Bradyrhizobium diazoefficiens: one gene and its partners. The protein of the gene in region 3 interacts with the protein of the main gene of each other region in a pairwise test. Links are inferred from orthologs where the notes say so. Each region holds a gene or a part of one and is shown on either strand. Other genes may lie near its edges.

Region 1 (3,686 bases), 970 kb from region 3 along the record:
GTAGTTGTTCTACTGTGCATGAGGTTGTTCTTCAGAAACTGAGTTTTGGGACTGATGCGGACTGTGCCCGCAGCCCCTTTACCGCCCCGTCTTCACCTTGGTCCACAGCCGGTTGATGATCCGCTGCGTCGCCGGGTCGCGGGCGGTGATGACGAACAATTTCGAGAGCGTCGCCTCGTCCGGATAGATGTTCTTGTCGTTCAGAATCTTTGGATCGACCAGCTTCTGGCTGGCGAGGTTGCCGTTGGCATAGGACAAATAATCCGAGTTCTTGGCGGCGACGTCGGGACGGTAGAGATAGTTGATCAGCTCGTAGGCTTCCCTGACGTTCTTGGCATCCGCAGGGATCGCGAGATTGTCGAAGAACATCTGCGCGCCCTCCTTCGGGATCGTGTAACCGATCTCGATGCCACTCTTGGCTTCAGCCGCGCGGGCGCGGGCCTGCATGATATCGCCGGACCAGCCGACCACGAAGCAGATCTCGCCGGTGGCAAGCGCGCTCAGATATTCGGACGAGTGAAATTTTCGCACGGAGGGGCGGACCTTGGCGACGACATCGGCGGCCTTTTCCAGATCGGCCTGCTTGGTCGAGTTCGGATCGAGCCCGAGATAGCTCAGCGCCGCCGGAAAAATGTCGTCGGCGGAGTCGAGCATGTGGACGCCACAGTCTTTGAACTTGGCGAGGTTCTCGGGCTTGAAGACGATGTCCCAGCTGTCGATCTTGGCGTCCGCGCCCAAAATCTGCTTCACCTTGGCGACGTTGTAGCCGATGCCCGTCGTGCCCCACATGTAGTTCACGGCAAAATCGTTGCCGGGATCGTAAGTCGCGAGATTCTTGGTCACCATCGGCCACGCGTTGGCCAAATTCGGCAGTTTCGACTTGTCGAGTTTCTGGAAGATGTTCGCCTTGATCTGGCGCTGGAGGAAATAGGCCGTGGGCACCACGACGTCGTAGCCGGACTTGCCGGCCATCAGCCGCGTCTCCAGCGTCTCGTTGGCGTCGAAGGTATCGTAGACCACCTTGATGCCGGTCTCCTTGGTGAAGGCCTCAAGGACATCAGGCGCCATGTAGTTCGACCAGTTGTAGAAGTTGACGACGCGCTCCCCGGCGCCCGCCCCTTGCGAGAGGCACGTCAGCGCCGCGGCGATCGCAAGACCAAGGCCAAAGCGAGAGCGGCTGACGTTCTTCGTCATCTCTGTCTACCTCTTGCGTCCGCGTATGGCGTCCGACAGCCGCTCCAGTGCGATGTCCAGTGTCTGGTCTTTCTTGGCAAAGCAGAAGCGGACCACCGAGGTCACGGGGTCCTGCTCGTAGAAGGCCGAGACCGGGATCGCCGCGACCTTGTAATCCCTGACGATCCGCCAGCAGAACTCGGCATCGCTCTCGTTCAGCCCGAGCGGCGACAGGTCCACCGTGAGGAAGTAGGTGCCCTGCGACTTCAGCACGGGGAAGCCGAGGCTCTCCAGCCCCTTGGTGAGGCGGTCCCTGCTCCGCGTCAGATCCTTGCGCATTGACAGAAAGTACTCGTCGGGCTTGCCGAGGCCGTAGGCGACGGCGGCCTGCAGGTTGGGCGCCGTGGTGAAGGTCAGGAACTGGTGCACCTTGGCGGCCACGCGCAGCAGCGGCGGCGCGGCGCAGACGAAGCCGATCTTCCAGCCCGTGAGCGAGAAGATCTTGCCGGCCGAGCCGGCCTTGATGGTGCGCTCGCGCATGCCGGGGATCGTGATCAGCGGGATGTGCTTGTGCGCGTCGAAGGTGACGTGCTCCCAGACCTCGTCGGTGATCGCGATGACGTCGAACTCCTGGCAGTAGCGCGCCAAAAGTTCGAGGTCCTCGCGCGGATAGACCACCGCGGAGGGATTCAGGGGATTGTTGAAGAGCACCGCCTTGGTCTTTGAATTGAAGACGCTTTTCAGCATGTCCTCGTTCAGCCGCCAGTGCGGCGGTTCGAGCCGCACCAGGCGCGGAATGCCGCCGGCCTGGCGGATGATCGGCAGATAGGAATCATAGACCGGCTGGAAGCAGACGACCTCGTCGCCGGGCTGCACCACCGCGAGAATCGCCGAAGTCAGCGCCTCGGTGCCGCCGGAGGTCACCATCACCTCGCTCATCGGATCGAGCTTGAGGCCGTGCCAGTGGCCGTAATGGGTCGCGATCGCCTGGCGCAGTTCCGGGATGCCCATCATCGACGGGTACTGGTTGTAGCCGTTCAGGGAGGCGTCGGCCGCCGCGCGGCGGATGTCCTCCGGACCGGGATCGTCGGGAAAGCCCTGGCCGAGATTGATGGCGTTGTTGTCGCGCGCGGCCTGCGACATCGCTTCGAAGATGGTGACGGGAAGGTCGGCGAAGACCTTGTTCAGCGAAGAGCTCTTGGTCATCGCGACGTTAGCCACCAACCTTGCTGGGAAGTCCCGCCGCCTTCCAGCCGAGCATGCCGCCGGCCAGATGCTTGTCGTAAGGCAAGCCTGCCGCCTGGGCTGCGAGCGAGGCGGTCACCGAGCGCTTGCCCGAGCGGCAGGCGAACACGACCTCCTTGCCTTGCGGATCCGGGATCGCCTTGGGATCGAAGGTCGAGAGCGGCACGACGATGCCGTAAGGATAGGCCTCGGCCTCGACCTCGTTCGGCTCGCGGACATCGACCAGCAGATAGCGTCCTTCCGCAACACCCTTGGAGACCTCGTCCGGGGTCAGATCCTGTACTTGATTTGCCACATCATCCTCCAACGTCGCGACCCGCTTGCCGGGGCGATCCCGGCGGGCGGCAACCTCGCCTCTCGGCTCACGAAAATCAAGCGCTACAAAGGCTTGAGCTGCGTGCCGCAAGTTAAAGCTAAATCGCAGCGACTTGAAGTACAGCTTTGGGAGCAGCCTAAATCGTGACTTAGATCGTCACTTGCGTGCCGACCTCGACCACGCGGCCGCTCGGGATCTGGAAATAGTCGGTGGCGTCGTTGGCGGAGCGGCTGAGCGAGATGAACAGGCGGTCCTGCCAGCGCGGCATGCCGGAATGGGCGGCGGGCTTCAGCGCCCTGCGCGACAGGAAGAACGAGGTCGACATGATGTCGAATTGCCAGCCGAGCTTGCGGGCGATCGCCAGTGCCTTCGGCACGTTGGGCGATTCCATGAAGCCGAACTTCAGCGTCACCTTGGAGAAGGTCGGGCTGATCTGCTCCAGCTTGACGCGCTCAGCCGGATCGATCCGCGGGGTCTGCGCCGTCTCGATGGTGAGAATGACGTTCTTCTCGTGCAGCACTTTGTAGTGTTTCAGACTATGCATCAGCGCGGTCGGCGCGCTCAGGGGATCGCTGGTCAGGAATACCGCGGTGCCAGGCACCCGTTGCGGCGGCCGCTTCTCGAGCATCGCCACGAGGTCGGCGAGCGGGAATTCGAGCTTGCGCGACTTCTCGAACAAGAGCCGGCTGCCGCGCCGCCACGTGTACATCATGAGGATCATGAGCGAACCGAGCGCGAGCGGCACCCAGCCGCCCTCGAACACCTTGAGCAGGTTGGCTGCGAGGAAGGTCAGGTCGAGGAACAGGAACGGCAGGATCAGGGCGGCCGCAGTAAACGGCGACCACTTCCAGACCTTCCAGATCACCACAAAGCCCATCATCGCCGTGACCACCATGGTCCCGGTGACGGAGATGCCATAGGCCGACGCCAGCGCGCTGGAGGAGCGGAATAG
Region 2 (3,779 bases), on a different replicon or contig from region 3:
ACGTCACGCGGCGCTCGATCGAGGAAACCGCGGCGGCGATCATGAAACTTTACAGCGATCGCCAGCGCCACCGGCCTTCTGAATAGTCTTTGGAATAATCTTGGGAATAGTTTCGCGATGGGTCTGTGGCGCGGCAAATCTCCGTTGGTCCTGGCCTCGCAAAGCGGCGCACGAAAAATGCTGCTGGCGAATGCCGGGCTCGAATTCGACGCTGTCACAGCCGACATTGATGAGCGCGGCATTCAGGCCGCTTCAAAACTTTCAAATCCGCGCGAGATCGGCTTGCTGCTGGCGCGGGAGAAGGCCAAGGCGGTCTCGGCTCATCGTCCCGGAAGCTATGTGATCGGCGCCGACCAGACGCTGGCGCTCGGCGATAGGCTCTTCAACAAGCCCGCCGGCCGCGTCCAGGCGTTGGCGCAGCTGCGCGATCTCGCCGGCCAAAGCCATGAGCTGAACTCGGCCGTCGCGGTGGCCCATGACGGCAAGATTATTTTCGAGGATGTGTCGGTCGCCCGCATGACCATGCGGCAAATGAGCGAGGCCGAGCTTTCAGCCTATCTCGACGCCGCCGGCGACGCCGTCACCACGAGTGTCGGCGCCTATCAGCTCGAAGGACTCGGCATCCATCTGTTCGAGCGCATCGAAGGCGACCATTTCACCATTCTCGGCCTGCCGCTGCTGCCGCTGCTTGCCTTTCTGCGGAGCGAACAGCTAATTGCGGTGTGACTGACAGATATGGTTCTGCGCTGATGCGGATTCTCGGACTGACCGGCTCGATCGGGATGGGCAAATCGACCACCGCAAAATTGTTCGCGGAGGCCGGCGTGCCCGTCTACGACGCCGATGCCGCCGTCCATCAGCTCTACGAGGGCGAAGCAGCACCAGCCATCGAAGCCGCCTTCCCCGGCACCACTGTTAACGGCAAGGTCGATCGTCCCAAATTGTCGGCGCGCGTTGTGCACGATCCCGCCGCCATCAAGCAGCTCGAGCAGATCGTCCATCCGATGCTCGGTGCTTCCCGGCAAAAATTCTTTGCCGATGCGGAAGCTGCCAACGCGCCGGTCGTGGTTCTCGATATTCCCTTGCTGTTCGAAACCGGCGGGGAGAAGCGGGTCGACGCCGTCGTCGTGGTCTCGACCTCGCCAAAACTTCAGCGCGAGCGCGTGCTGGCGCGGGGAACCATGGATGAGGCCAAACTCGACGCCATCATTGCCAAGCAGACGCCCGACGCCGAAAAGCGCAAGCGGGCCGATTTCGTGGTGGATACGTCACACGGAGTTGAGCCGGTGCGCGCGCAAATCACGCATATCCTGGCCGAGGTCGCTAAGATGCCGCAGCGGCGAGCCTGATTCGCCGGCTCACACGGCGTCTTGAAGTCCCTTAAATCATGCGCGAAATCGTCCTCGACACCGAAACCACCGGCCTTGATCCCCTGCGCGGCGATCGCCTGGTCGAAATCGGCTGCGTCGAGATTCTCAATCGCATGCCGACGGGGCAGACGTTCCACGTCTATATCAATCCCGAAAGGGACATGCCGGCGGAAGCATTCGCGGTGCATGGACTGTCGGCCGAGTTTCTCTCGACCAAACCGTTGTTCCATGAAGTCGTCGACGAATTTCTGGCGTTCATCGGCGATGCGCCGCTGGTGATCCACAACGCCTCGTTCGACATCAGCTTCATCAATGCCGAGCTCGACCGGATCAAGCGTGCCGCGATCCCGCGCGAGCGGCTGGTCGATACGCTGCTGCTGGCGCGGCGCAAGCATCCTGGCGTGTCGAACCGACTCGACGATCTCTGCTCGCGCTATGCGATCGACAATTCACGCCGCACCAAGCATGGCGCGCTGCTCGATTCCGAACTGCTCGCGGAAGTCTATGTCGATCTGGTGGGGGCGCGGCAGTCGCAGCTGCTGCTGGCTTCGGAAGCCGGAGATATCAGAGTCAATGCGGCCGGCGATGCGCCGCGGCGGCAACGGTCGACACCGCTCGCGCCGCGGGTTTCAGACGCCGAGCGCGAGGCCCACCGGGCCTTCATCGCAACGCTCGGCGATAAGGCGATCTGGAACGAGTTTTTGCCCGCTCCAGCTGCCGTCAATCCAGCTGGTTAAGCCTGCTGGTTAAGCCTGGCCCACCTGACCACCGGCGGCCATTTGCCGCTCCATGTTCTGGCGATAGAGACCGACGAAATCGACTGGGTCGAGCATCAGCGGCGGGAACCCGCCGTCGCGCACGGCGGTCGCAATGATCTCGCGGGCAAACGGGAACAGCAGCCGCGGGCACTCGATCATGACCAGCGGGTGCAGATTCTCCTTCGGCACGTTGGCGATACGGAACACGCCGGCATAGGCGAGCTCGAACGAGAACATCACCTTGCCTGCGTTCTCGGCCTTGCCCTCGACCGACAACGTCACCTCGAACTCGGTTTCGCTGAGGTTGTTGGCGCTGACGTTGATCTGGATGTTGATCTGCGGCGGCTGGCTCTGCTGCTGGAGAGAGCTCGGCGCATTCGGGTTTTCGAACGAGAGATCCTTGGTATATTGCGCCAGCACGTTGAGCTGGGGAGCCAGGGCCGCCTCGGGAGGGGTGCCGTTACCGTTGGTCATCAGAGTGTCTCCTTACCCGATTGGGCTGAATTTCGCGGCGGTTGGCTAACATAGGGCCGCCTCATTCCACAAGGACGAACGGCTCCGGATGGTGGATCCGGGCCGCGCCCACAACTGTGACATTTCACCCGCCACGGACACGAAATGGCACGTTAAACGCTTGAAGATGCGCGATTTCCGGCCAGGATCGGGTTTCCCCTTAAGCATAAAACGCGCTACACTTGGCGCTGTGCCAAAAGGCGCCATTGGCCGGGCATGATTTCGTGCCTACATCCGGCAGAGGTGACGCGCGGGCCTGAAACCGGTCCTAAAATGGTGATGTAGTCTTGCCGTTCCGGTACGGAACGGTCTACTGGCCGGATTGATTTTCCCGGCAGCGACCCCAAAGAAGACCTCAGTAAAGACCAGAAAGCGATACGACGTGGACATCTACACCATCATCTTCCTTGCGCTGGCGGTCTTTATTTTCCTGCGGCTGCGCAGCGTGCTGGGGCAGCGGACCGGCAATGAACGGCCGCCGTTCGACCGCACGGCTCGCAATGCGCTCGGGGGGGCCCCGGACAAGAACGTCGTGACCATGCCGGGTAAGGTGATCGACCAGGCGCCCTTAGCGCCGGCGGCAGAGCCGACCCCGCCCTCCGACCGCTGGAAGGGATTGACTGAGCCCGGCACCGTGCTCGCCCAGGGTCTCGACGCCATCGTCGACAAGGATTCCACCTTCGATCCCCGCCATTTCCTGTCCGGCGCCCGTGGCGCCTACGAGATGATCGTGCTGGCCTTTGCCAATGGCGACCGCCGCGCGCTGCGCGACCTGTTGTCGTCGGAGGTCTATGAAAGCTTCGATGGCGTCATCAGGGATCGCGAGAAGAACGAGCAGAAGACCGAGACGCGTTTCGTATCGATCGACAAGGCCGAGCTCGTCGGCGCCGAGCTGCGCGATCGCACCGCTCAGCTCACTGTGCGCTTCGTCTCGCAGATGATCTCGGCCACCCGCGACAAGGCCGGCAACATCGTCGACGGCAGCGCCGACACGGTCGCCGACATTACCGACATCTGGACTTTCGCCCGCGACATCACCTCTCGCGATCCGAACTGGAAGCTGGTTGGCACCGGAAGCGCGAATTAAGATTTTCCTGAGGACCAGCGCGACGGCGCTTTGCGCAGGTATCGTCGCGCT
Region 3 (4,919 bases):
TTGGCCGCCGGCCAGCGCCTCGCGCTCGTGCTTGAAATCGTGGCGCCGCGACACGCCGTCGGCGTAGCGGGCATTGCCTTCCATCAACCGCTTCAGCGCTGCGTCGGGCGACAGCACATTCTGGGGTTTAGGTGGCGCCTTGGTTTCCTTGGCGAAGGCTCTACCGGTGAAGGCAACGCCCAGCGCCGACGCAGCGAGCAGCATCGCAGACCGCCGCGACGGGGCGATCAGATCGGACGCGCCTTCAGAACATCGCTCGCACATGATTCTCTCCCTGCATTCTCTGCCGACCCCTTGCCTCCCGCAAGGTGCGCGCAAGCAGCGCAAGGCGCAACCATGAATAGTGTCCGCTTGCGAAGATCACGCACCAACGCGGGGTTCAGCTGGCAGGCGCGAATTCTACAATTGCTGCACGTCCACCACACCCGCGACGGCCTTGATGGCGCCTGCGATCTGCGGCGAGACCTTGAAACGGCCGGGCAGCTTCATCTCGACCTCGGTCTCGAGGTCGAGCATCATCACCAGCGAGACCTCGCCGTCGCCGTTGGAGCGCGGCGCGATGCCGGGACTGCCGAGCTTTGATGTAGCGCCGTTCGCGCCTTCAGGTCCGGCCAGACGCTTGGCGATCGAGTCCAGCGGCTTGGTGTCGCGCACGAAGATGCGCAGGCCCTTCTGCGTCTTGGCGGCGGCGTCATCCAGCGGCTCGGCATGCAGCACGCGAGCGCGGACGTCCTCGCCCTGGAGCTCGGCACCGAGCTGGAGCAGCACCGCGGCGCCCGGCTCCAGCACGTCGCGATATTGCGCGAGGCCCTCGGAAAACAGCACCGCCTCGAAATGACCCGTGGGATCGGAGAGCCCCATGATGCCCATCTTGTTGCCGGTCTTGGTGCGCCGCTCCATCCGCGACACCACGGTGGCCGCGACCTTGCCGGCGGTGGCGCCGGTCTTCACCGCACGCGAGAACTCCGCCCAGCTCTGCACCCGCAGCCGCTTCAGCACCGTGGCATAATCATCGAGCGGATGCCCCGACAGGAAGAAGCCGATCGCGTCGTATTCGCGGCGCAGCCGCTCGGCCGGCAGCCACGGCTCGATCTGCGGCAGCATGATGCTCGGTGCGTCGGCCGACATGCCGAACATGTCGTTCTGGCCGATGGACTCGGCCTGATGCGCACGCTGGCAGGCGGCGAGGATCGAATCCGCACCGGCGAAGACGCGGGCGCGGTTCGGCTCCAGCGTGTCGAAGGCGCCGGCGGCGGCGAGACTTTCAATGATGCGCTTGTTGATCGCGCGCGGATTGACGCGCGCGGCGAAGTCGGCGAGCGAGGTGAACAATCCCCGCTTGGTCCGCTCCTCGATGATCTGGTCGATGGCCTGGATGCCGACGCCCTTCAGCGCGGCGAGCGCGTAGTAGATCGTCTTGTCGCCGACCTCGAAGGTGGCGCCGGACCGGTTGATGTTCGGCGGCTCGACCTTGATGCCGAGCCGCTGCGCCTCGGAGCGGAATTCGGAGAGCTTGTCGGTATTGTTGAGATCGAGCGTCATCGACGCCGCGATGAACTCCACCGGATAATGCGCCTTCATATAGGCGGTGTGATAGGACACCAGCGCATAGGCTGCTGCGTGGCTCTTGTTGAAGCCGTAATCGGCGAATTTCGCCAGCAGCTCGAAGATGGTCTCGGCCTGGGCCTTCGGCACGTTATTCTTGACCGCGCCCGCGACGAAGATGTCGCGCTGCTTGTCCATCTCGGCCCGGATCTTCTTGCCCATGGCGCGGCGCAACAGGTCGGCGTCGCCGAGCGAATAGCCCGACATTACCTGCGCGATCTGCATCACCTGTTCCTGGTAGATGATGACGCCGAAGGTCTCCTTCAGGATCGGCTCGAGCACGGGATGGAGATATTCCGGCTCCTCGTCGCCGTGCTTGCGCGCGCAATAGGTCGGGATGTTCGCCATCGGGCCGGGGCGATACAGTGCGACCAGCGCGATGATGTCCTCGAAACGGTCGGGGCGCATGTCGACCAGCGCGCGTCGCATCCCCTGGCTTTCAACCTGGAACACGCCGACCACTTCGCCGCGCGCCAGCATCTGGTAGCTCTCGGCATCGTCGATCGGCAGTGTCGCGAGATCGACATGGATGTCGCGCGGCTTGAGCAATTTGCACGCGACGTCGAGCACGGTCAGCGTCTTCAGGCCGAGGAAGTCGAACTTGACGAGGCCGGCCGGCTCGACCCATTTCATGTTGAACTGGGTCACCGGCATGTCCGACTTGGGATCGCGGTACATCGGCACGAGTTCGCTCAAGGGGCGATCGCCGATCACGATGCCGGCCGCGTGCGTCGAGGCGTGGCGGGTCAGGCCCTCGAGGCGCTGCGCGATGTCGAAGGCGCGCGCCACCACGGGATCCTCGTCGCGGAACGCCTGAAGTTTCGGCTCGCTCTCGATCGCAGCCGCGAGCGTCACCGGCGCGGCCGGATTCTGCGGCACGAGTTTCGTCAGCTTGTCGACCTGGCCATAGGGCATTTGCAGCACGCGGCCGACGTCGCGCAGCACGCCGCGCGCCTGCAGCGTACCGAAGGTGATGATCTGCGCGACCTGGTCACGGCCGTAGCGCTGCTGGACGTATTGGATCACCTCGCCGCGGCGGTCCTGGCAGAAGTCGATGTCGAAGTCCGGCATCGAGACACGCTCGGGATTGAGGAAGCGCTCGAACAGCAGGCCGAACTTGATCGGGTCGAGGTCGGTGATGGTCAGCGCCCAGGCGACCAGCGAGCCTGCGCCGGAGCCGCGGCCCGGCCCGACAGGAATGCCCTGGCCCTTCGCCCATTTGATGAAGTCGGACACGATCAGGAAGTAGCCCGCGTACTTCATGCGCATGATGACGTCGAGCTCGAACGCCAGGCGGCTGCTGTAGTCCTCGTCCGTCGTGCCCTGCGACAGGCCGTGGACGCTAAGGCGATTGGCGAGCCCCTCCTCGGCCTGCCGCTTCAGCTCGGCCGCCTCGACCGCGGCGGCGTCGGAGCTTGCCGCGGCGCCGACGGTGAAGAACGGTAGGATCGGCTTGCGCGTCATCGGGCGGAACGAGCAGCGCTCGGCGATCTCGACCGTCGAGGCGAGCGCCTCGGGAATGTCGGCGAACAGCACCGCCATCTCGGCGCGGGTCTTGAAGCGGTGATCCGGCGTCAGCTGCTCGCGCTCGGTTTCGGCGATCAGCCGGCCGCCGGCGATGCAGAGCAGTGCGTCATGTGCCTCGTAATCGTCGGTCGACGCGAAATACGGCTCGTTGGTCGCAACCAGCGGCAGGCCTTTGGAATAGGCGATGTCGACCAGGGCGCTCTCGACGCGCCGTTCCTTGTCGAGGTTGTGGCGCTGCAATTCGATGTAGAAGCGATCGCCGAACAGGCCGGCGAGACGTTCGCAGCGCGCCGCCGCTATTTCAGCCTGACCCGAGGCAAGCGCGAGCGAGATCGGCCCATCGGGCCCACCCGTCAGCGCGATCAGGCCTTCGGTCTCGCCGTCGAACCAATCGAACCTGATGAACGGCGCGTGGCTGTCCGGCGATTCGAGGAACGCGCGCGAATTCAACCGCATCAGGCTGCGATAGCCGCGCTCTTGCGCGGCCAGCAGCACCACGCGCGCAGGCGGAAGCGCGTTGCGCGCATTGGGATCCTGGTCGCCGAAATCGATTGCGAGCTCGCAGCCGACGATAGGCTGGATGCCGGAGCCCGCCATCTTGTCGGAGAACTCCAGCGCACCGAACAGATTGTCGGTGTCGGTCAGCGCCAGAGCCGGCTGGTGATCCTTCTTCGCAAGCTCGGCGAGCTTGGCGATCTTGATCGAGCCCTTGAGCAAGGAATAGGCCGAGTGAACGTGAAGGTGGACAAATCCGGCGCTCGGCATGGTCGCGTGACGGCCTCTTGCGATGGGTGGAGCGGTCGCCGGCCCCTCGAGGCATCATGCACGGGCCCGGCCGACTCGCCTCACAATGGTGCGGGCTCGCCGCGCCAGAGTCCACGCCGCAGCCGCCGACCGGCCGCCTCATCCCGGTTTTCCCCAAGGGCCAATAAGGGGCCCGGGTGGCAAAAGCGGCGGGATCAGAGCTGCGGGATGACTTGGGCCCAGATCGCGATCATCCCGACGAACAGCGTGATCGACGTCAGTGCAGCGGCTTCTTCCACGAAAATCCTGAACATGGCTTGCTCCATCACTAGAACGTATGAAGAACATTGTTCTCATTTCGTTCTCAGGAGTCAAGCTATATGGAGTAACTCAAAACAGAATGGTTAACTCGCTGAATGAGCACAACAAAAAGCCCCGGCGCAAGGCCGGGGCTTTCCACGATCGCTTCCTGCGAAGCGACTGTCTCTTAGTACCTGCCGATCATCGGGCCGCCGAACTTGTAGTTCAGGCGGACGAGACCCATGTCGACGTCCTGCTTGGTGTTGACGGCGAAAACACCGAGGCCGCCGGTCAGGGTCTGATCCTTGCCACCCAGGAAGATGTGGTTGTACTCGGCGCCGACCGACCAGTTCGGAGCGAAGCCGAATTCGATGCCAGCACCAATGGTGCCGCCCCAACGGGTGTCGCTGGCCGAAGCCGTCGCGCCGCCGAACGAGGCGTCGTACTTGGTGCCAACCACAGCCGCACCGCCCTTCGCGTAGAGCAGGACGTTGTTCCAGGCGTAGCCGACCTGGCCCGTGATCAGACCGAACGAATCGATCTTGGTGTGGTTGGTGAAACCGGAGATCGCGCCAATGTGGCTGCCGGAGAAGTCGGCCCAGTTGCCCTGGCCTTCCACGCCGAACACGAACTGGCCGGACTGCATGCGATAGCCGACCTGACCACCGACCGTGCCGCCGGTCGCATCGTGCGAACCGTCGCGACCGAATCCGACCAGATCCCAGGTCGCGTGCGATGAACCG
Region 4 (3,714 bases), on a different replicon or contig from region 3:
TGAGCTTGTCGCATTTGGTGATCTCTTTCAGCGCGCGCGAGACGCGGGAGATCTCGGTCATCAACTGCGCCTGCTCGACCTCGTCGAGATCGATGATCTCGACCGCATCGGAACGCCGCGGCACCAGCAGCAGCCAGGGATAATGGGCGTCTTTGATGACCAGCACCTTCGACAGCGGCAAATCGCCGATGTCGATGGTGTCCTCTTTCAGGCGGGAGTGCAGCGACCAGGCGGGATCGGACATATGCGGTTCCGGATTGAGACTTGAGGGCTTCGTCATGGCAGGGCTCGATCGGCCATCCACACCCCCTCTTTGTCTCCACATTAAGGGCGCCGATCGCCGGAACAAGCCCGGGTAACGGCAAGTATGGCTGCCATCCGCAGGCTGGCACGGCAAATAGTCTACCCGCTTGCTTTCCCGCCCTTTTGGCCCCAAATAGGGACCGGGAGATTGGCGGTGGACGAGCCACTCGCCAACCGGGTCAGGTCCGGAAGGAAGCAGCCCTAACGAGGTCCGGATCGGGTCGCTCGTCAGTCTCCTACTTGTTTTTCCGAGCGAATTGCGCCGGCGGGCTTCCCGCCAGCGTGCTCCTTTCCGCAAACCGCCGGCCGAGAGAGATTTCATTGCGGATCGACCGATGACCGACGCTGGCGCCCCTCCCAATCACGACAGCGCCGGCCGGGCCGCCAACACGCCTTACCGGGTTCTGGCGCGCAAATACCGCCCCTCCAGCTTCGACGATCTGATCGGCCAGGAGGCCGTGGTCCGCACCGTCTCCAATGCGTTCGAGACCGGGCGGATTCCGCAGGCCTGGATCCTCACCGGCGTCCGCGGTGTCGGCAAGACCACCACCGCGCGTATCCTCGCCCGTGCGCTCAACTACGAGATGCCGGATGGTTCGGTGAAGGGGCCGACCATCCACATGCCGACACTGGGCGTGCATTGCCAGGCGATCATGGAAAGCCGGCACATGGACGTGCTGGAGATGGACGCCGCGTCCCACACCGGCGTCGACGATGTCCGCCAGATCAATGACAGCGTGCGCTATGCGCCGGCGAGTGCCCGCTACAAGGTCTACATCATCGACGAAGTCCATATGCTGTCGACGGCGGCGTTTAATGCCTTCCTGAAGACGCTGGAGGAGCCGCCGGAGCACGCCAAATTCGTGTTCGCCACGACGGAGATTCGTAAGGTTCCAGTCACGGTGTTGTCGCGCTGCCAGCGGTTTGATCTCCGCCGCGTCGAGGCCGACGTGCTGATGAAGCACCTCGCCAATATCGCGGCGAAGGAGAATGTCGAGATCGAGCCCGAGGCGCTCGGCATCATCGCGCGCGCGGCGGAAGGCTCGGTGCGTGATTCGCTGTCGCTGCTCGACCAGGCGATCGCCCATGCGGCCGGCGCCGTGAAGGCCGACGCGGTCAGGCAGATGCTGGGGCTCGCCGACCGGACTCGCGTCATCGACCTCTTCGATTCGCTGGCGCGCGGCGACATCGCGAGCGCCTTCAAGGAATTCCGCGACCAGTACGATGTCGGCGCCGATCCCATCGTCGTGCTCTCGGACCTCGCTGAATTCGTCAACTTCGTCACCCGCGTGAAGATCGTGCCGGCGACCGCCGACAATGTCGCCTATGGCGAGACCGAGCGGGTGCGGGCGCGGGATTTCGCCTCGAAGATCTCGATGCGCGTGCTGTCGCGGATGTGGCAGATGCTGCTCAAGGGCATCACCGAGGTGCAGGCCGCGACGCGGCCCGCTGCGGCCGCCGAGATGGTGCTGGTGCGCATCGCCTATGTCGCCGACCTGCCGACGCCGGACGAAGCGATCAAGATGCTGGAGCAGAACGGCGGCGGTTCGCCGGTCGTGAGTGGCGGCAGTGCTGCGCGCAGCAGCGCGCCGGCCGCGCCGATGGCCTCTGCATCGCCAGTTGCTTCAGCTCAGCCTGTTCGCATGCCGACATCGTCGCCGACCGCGTTCGGCGGCGGTGCCCGGCCGCAGATGGCCGCGCCCGCGCCGGATCCGCAAGCGGTCGCACCCCAGCTGCGCATCACGAGCTTCACCCAGCTCGTCGCGCTTGCCGGCCAGAAGCGCGACCTCATGACCAAGGGCGCGCTCGAAGGCGACATGCGGCTTGTCCGTTTCGAGGAGGGCCGGCTGGAAGTTGCGCTCGAGCCCAACGCGTCCAAGTCCATGATCTCCGAGCTGGCGCGCAAGTTCGAGCTGTGGACCGGCCGCCGCTGGACCATCGTTGTTTCCAACGAGCAGGGCCAGGCGACGCTGCGCTCGGTGAACCAGGCCGCCAAGCAGGAACACGCACGGTCCGCCGAGGCCGATCCGCGGGTGCAGGAGGTGCTCTCGCGCTTCCCCGGCGCGAAGGTCGTCGAGGTCCGCAGGCTTGCCCCCGAGACGCCGGAATCCAATATTAACGCTGACTACGGCTCTGACGATCCGCCCGACGGTTCCGACGCCGACGACGATCTCTGAGCCAACCTTTCCAAGGACGAACACCCATGGCTGATTTTCTCGGCATGATGAAGCAGGCGGCGCAGCTGCAATCCAAGATGCAGGAGATGCAGGACCAGCTCGCCAATGTGGAGGTCGAAGGCATCTCCGGCGGTGGTCTCGTCGCCGTGCGCATGACCGCGAAGATGGACGTCAAGGGCGTCAAGATCGACCCCTCGCTGATGAAGGCCGAAGAGCGCGAGGTGCTGGAAGACTTGCTGGTCACTGCGCTCGGCGATGCCCGCCGCAAGGCGGAGACGGCGATGCAGGAGAAGATGCAGTCGCTCACCGGTGGGCTCGGCCTGCCGCCGGGGCTGTTCGGCCAGTAATATGGGCGCAGTTGCAGGCCCCGAAATCGAGCGGCTGGTCCAGCTTCTCGCGCGCCTGCCGGGCCTTGGTCCGCGCTCCGCGCGGCGTGCGGCGCTGCATCTGATCAAGAAGCGCGAAGCGCTGATGATGCCGCTGTCCTCCGCCTTGCAGGTCGCTCTCGACAAGGTGCAAGTCTGCAAGACCTGCGGCAACATCGATACCCAAAATCCCTGCACGGTCTGCATCGATCCGAAGCGCGATGGCGCCATCATCGTCGTCGTTGCCGATGTTGCCGATCTCTGGGCGCTGGAGCGGGCCAATGCGACGCAAGGGCGCTACCACGTGCTGGGCGCGACCCTGTCGCCGCTCGACGGTGTCGGCCCGCAGGACCTCACCATCGACGCCCTGGTCGCGCGTGCGCATGCTGCCGAGGTGCATGAAATCATCCTGGCGCTGAATGCCACGGTCGATGGGCAGACCACGGCGCATTACATCACCGACCTGCTTCAGGACGCCAACGTAAAAGTAACGCGCCTCGCCCATGGTGTGCCGGTCGGTGGCGAGCTTGATTATCTCGATGAGGGCACGCTATCGGCCGCGATGCGGCAGCGAACCCTGTTCTAACCATCCAGACTTCACGGAACGGACGACATGACGAAACTTTTCGCCACACGATTGGTTTTGGCCGCGACCATGATGCTAGCGGTGACGCCGGCCATCTCCGCGCAGCAGGACGACGAGGCGCCGCCGCCGTCGAAGCCCGGCAAGCCGATCGGCGCCGGCGAGGTGCTCTCGGGCGAGCTGAACGCGATGAAGATTCGCGACGTCAAGAACGCCGGCAAGCGGATCGCGATGTACCAGATCACCTCCGAGCCGCGCCGCCTGCCGGCGCCGAGTGGGCTGTGCA

The links.
Region 1: the proteins of dnaE (region 3) and JJE66_RS22790 interact in binary tests that used the Escherichia coli proteins (3 or more experiments, as listed by UniProt). The link is inferred for Bradyrhizobium diazoefficiens from one-to-one orthologs.
Region 2: the proteins of dnaE (region 3) and dnaQ interact in binary tests that used the Escherichia coli proteins (3 or more experiments, as listed by UniProt). The link is inferred for Bradyrhizobium diazoefficiens from one-to-one orthologs.
Region 4: the proteins of dnaE (region 3) and JJE66_RS13145 interact in binary tests that used the Escherichia coli proteins (3 or more experiments, as listed by UniProt). The link is inferred for Bradyrhizobium diazoefficiens from one-to-one orthologs.

What each region holds. Positions count from the first base shown.
Region 1 is NZ_JAENXS010000002.1:1,239,297-1,242,982, forward strand. Bases 291-3,142 are described here. They hold JJE66_RS22790 (aminotransferase), read right to left. Parts: upstream 2,380-3,142; coding sequence 1,201-2,379; downstream 291-1,200. Other genes in these bases: JJE66_RS22785 (polyamine ABC transporter substrate-binding protein), read right to left, coding at 291-1,194; JJE66_RS22795 (rhodanese-like domain-containing protein), read right to left, coding at 2,387-2,713; JJE66_RS22800 (potassium transporter Kup), read right to left, coding at 2,883-3,142. Also shown: more of JJE66_RS22785, read right to left, coding at 79-290; more of JJE66_RS22800, read right to left, coding at 3,143-3,686. UniProt on the Escherichia coli protein: Shows aminotransferase activity with methionine and histidine as substrates, and to a lesser extent also with phenylalanine.
Region 2 is NZ_JAENXS010000001.1:2,227,232-2,231,010, reverse strand. The notes cover bases 303-3,247. They hold dnaQ (DNA polymerase III subunit epsilon), read left to right. Parts: upstream 303-1,387; coding sequence 1,388-2,107; downstream 2,108-3,247. Other genes in these bases: JJE66_RS10475 (Tim44/TimA family putative adaptor protein), read left to right, coding at 3,024-3,247; secB (protein-export chaperone SecB), read right to left, coding at 2,117-2,602; coaE (dephospho-CoA kinase), read left to right, coding at 750-1,349; JJE66_RS10495 (Maf family nucleotide pyrophosphatase), read left to right, coding at 303-726. In the rest of the region: JJE66_RS10500 (pyruvate, water dikinase regulatory protein), read left to right, coding at 1-86; more of JJE66_RS10495, read left to right, coding at 118-302; more of JJE66_RS10475, read left to right, coding at 3,248-3,728; JJE66_RS10470 (murein transglycosylase A), read left to right, coding at 3,706-3,779. UniProt on the Escherichia coli protein: DNA polymerase III is a complex, multichain enzyme responsible for most of the replicative synthesis in bacteria. The epsilon subunit contain the editing function and is a proofreading 3'-5' exonuclease.
Region 3 is NZ_JAENXS010000002.1:266,521-271,439, reverse strand. What follows is about bases 200-4,284. They hold dnaE (DNA polymerase III subunit alpha), read right to left. Parts: upstream 3,898-4,284; coding sequence 400-3,897; downstream 200-399. Other genes in these bases: JJE66_RS17990 (carbonic anhydrase), read right to left, coding at 200-264. Outside these bases: more of JJE66_RS17990, read right to left, coding at 1-199; JJE66_RS17980 (outer membrane protein), read right to left, coding at 4,364-4,919. UniProt on the Escherichia coli protein: DNA polymerase III is a complex, multichain enzyme responsible for most of the replicative synthesis in bacteria. This DNA polymerase also exhibits 3' to 5' exonuclease activity. The alpha chain is the DNA polymerase catalytic subunit.
Region 4 is NZ_JAENXS010000001.1:2,794,066-2,797,779, forward strand. The notes cover bases 180-3,059. They hold JJE66_RS13145 (DNA polymerase III subunit gamma/tau), read left to right. Parts: upstream 180-638; coding sequence 639-2,480; downstream 2,481-3,059. Other genes in these bases: JJE66_RS13135 (HIT domain-containing protein), read right to left, coding at 180-244; JJE66_RS13150 (YbaB/EbfC family nucleoid-associated protein), read left to right, coding at 2,507-2,827; recR (recombination mediator RecR), read left to right, coding at 2,829-3,059. Outside these bases: more of JJE66_RS13135, read right to left, coding at 1-179; more of recR, read left to right, coding at 3,060-3,431; JJE66_RS13160 (hypothetical protein), read left to right, coding at 3,459-3,714. UniProt on the Escherichia coli protein: Part of the beta sliding clamp loading complex, which hydrolyzes ATP to load the beta clamp onto primed DNA to form the DNA replication pre-initiation complex.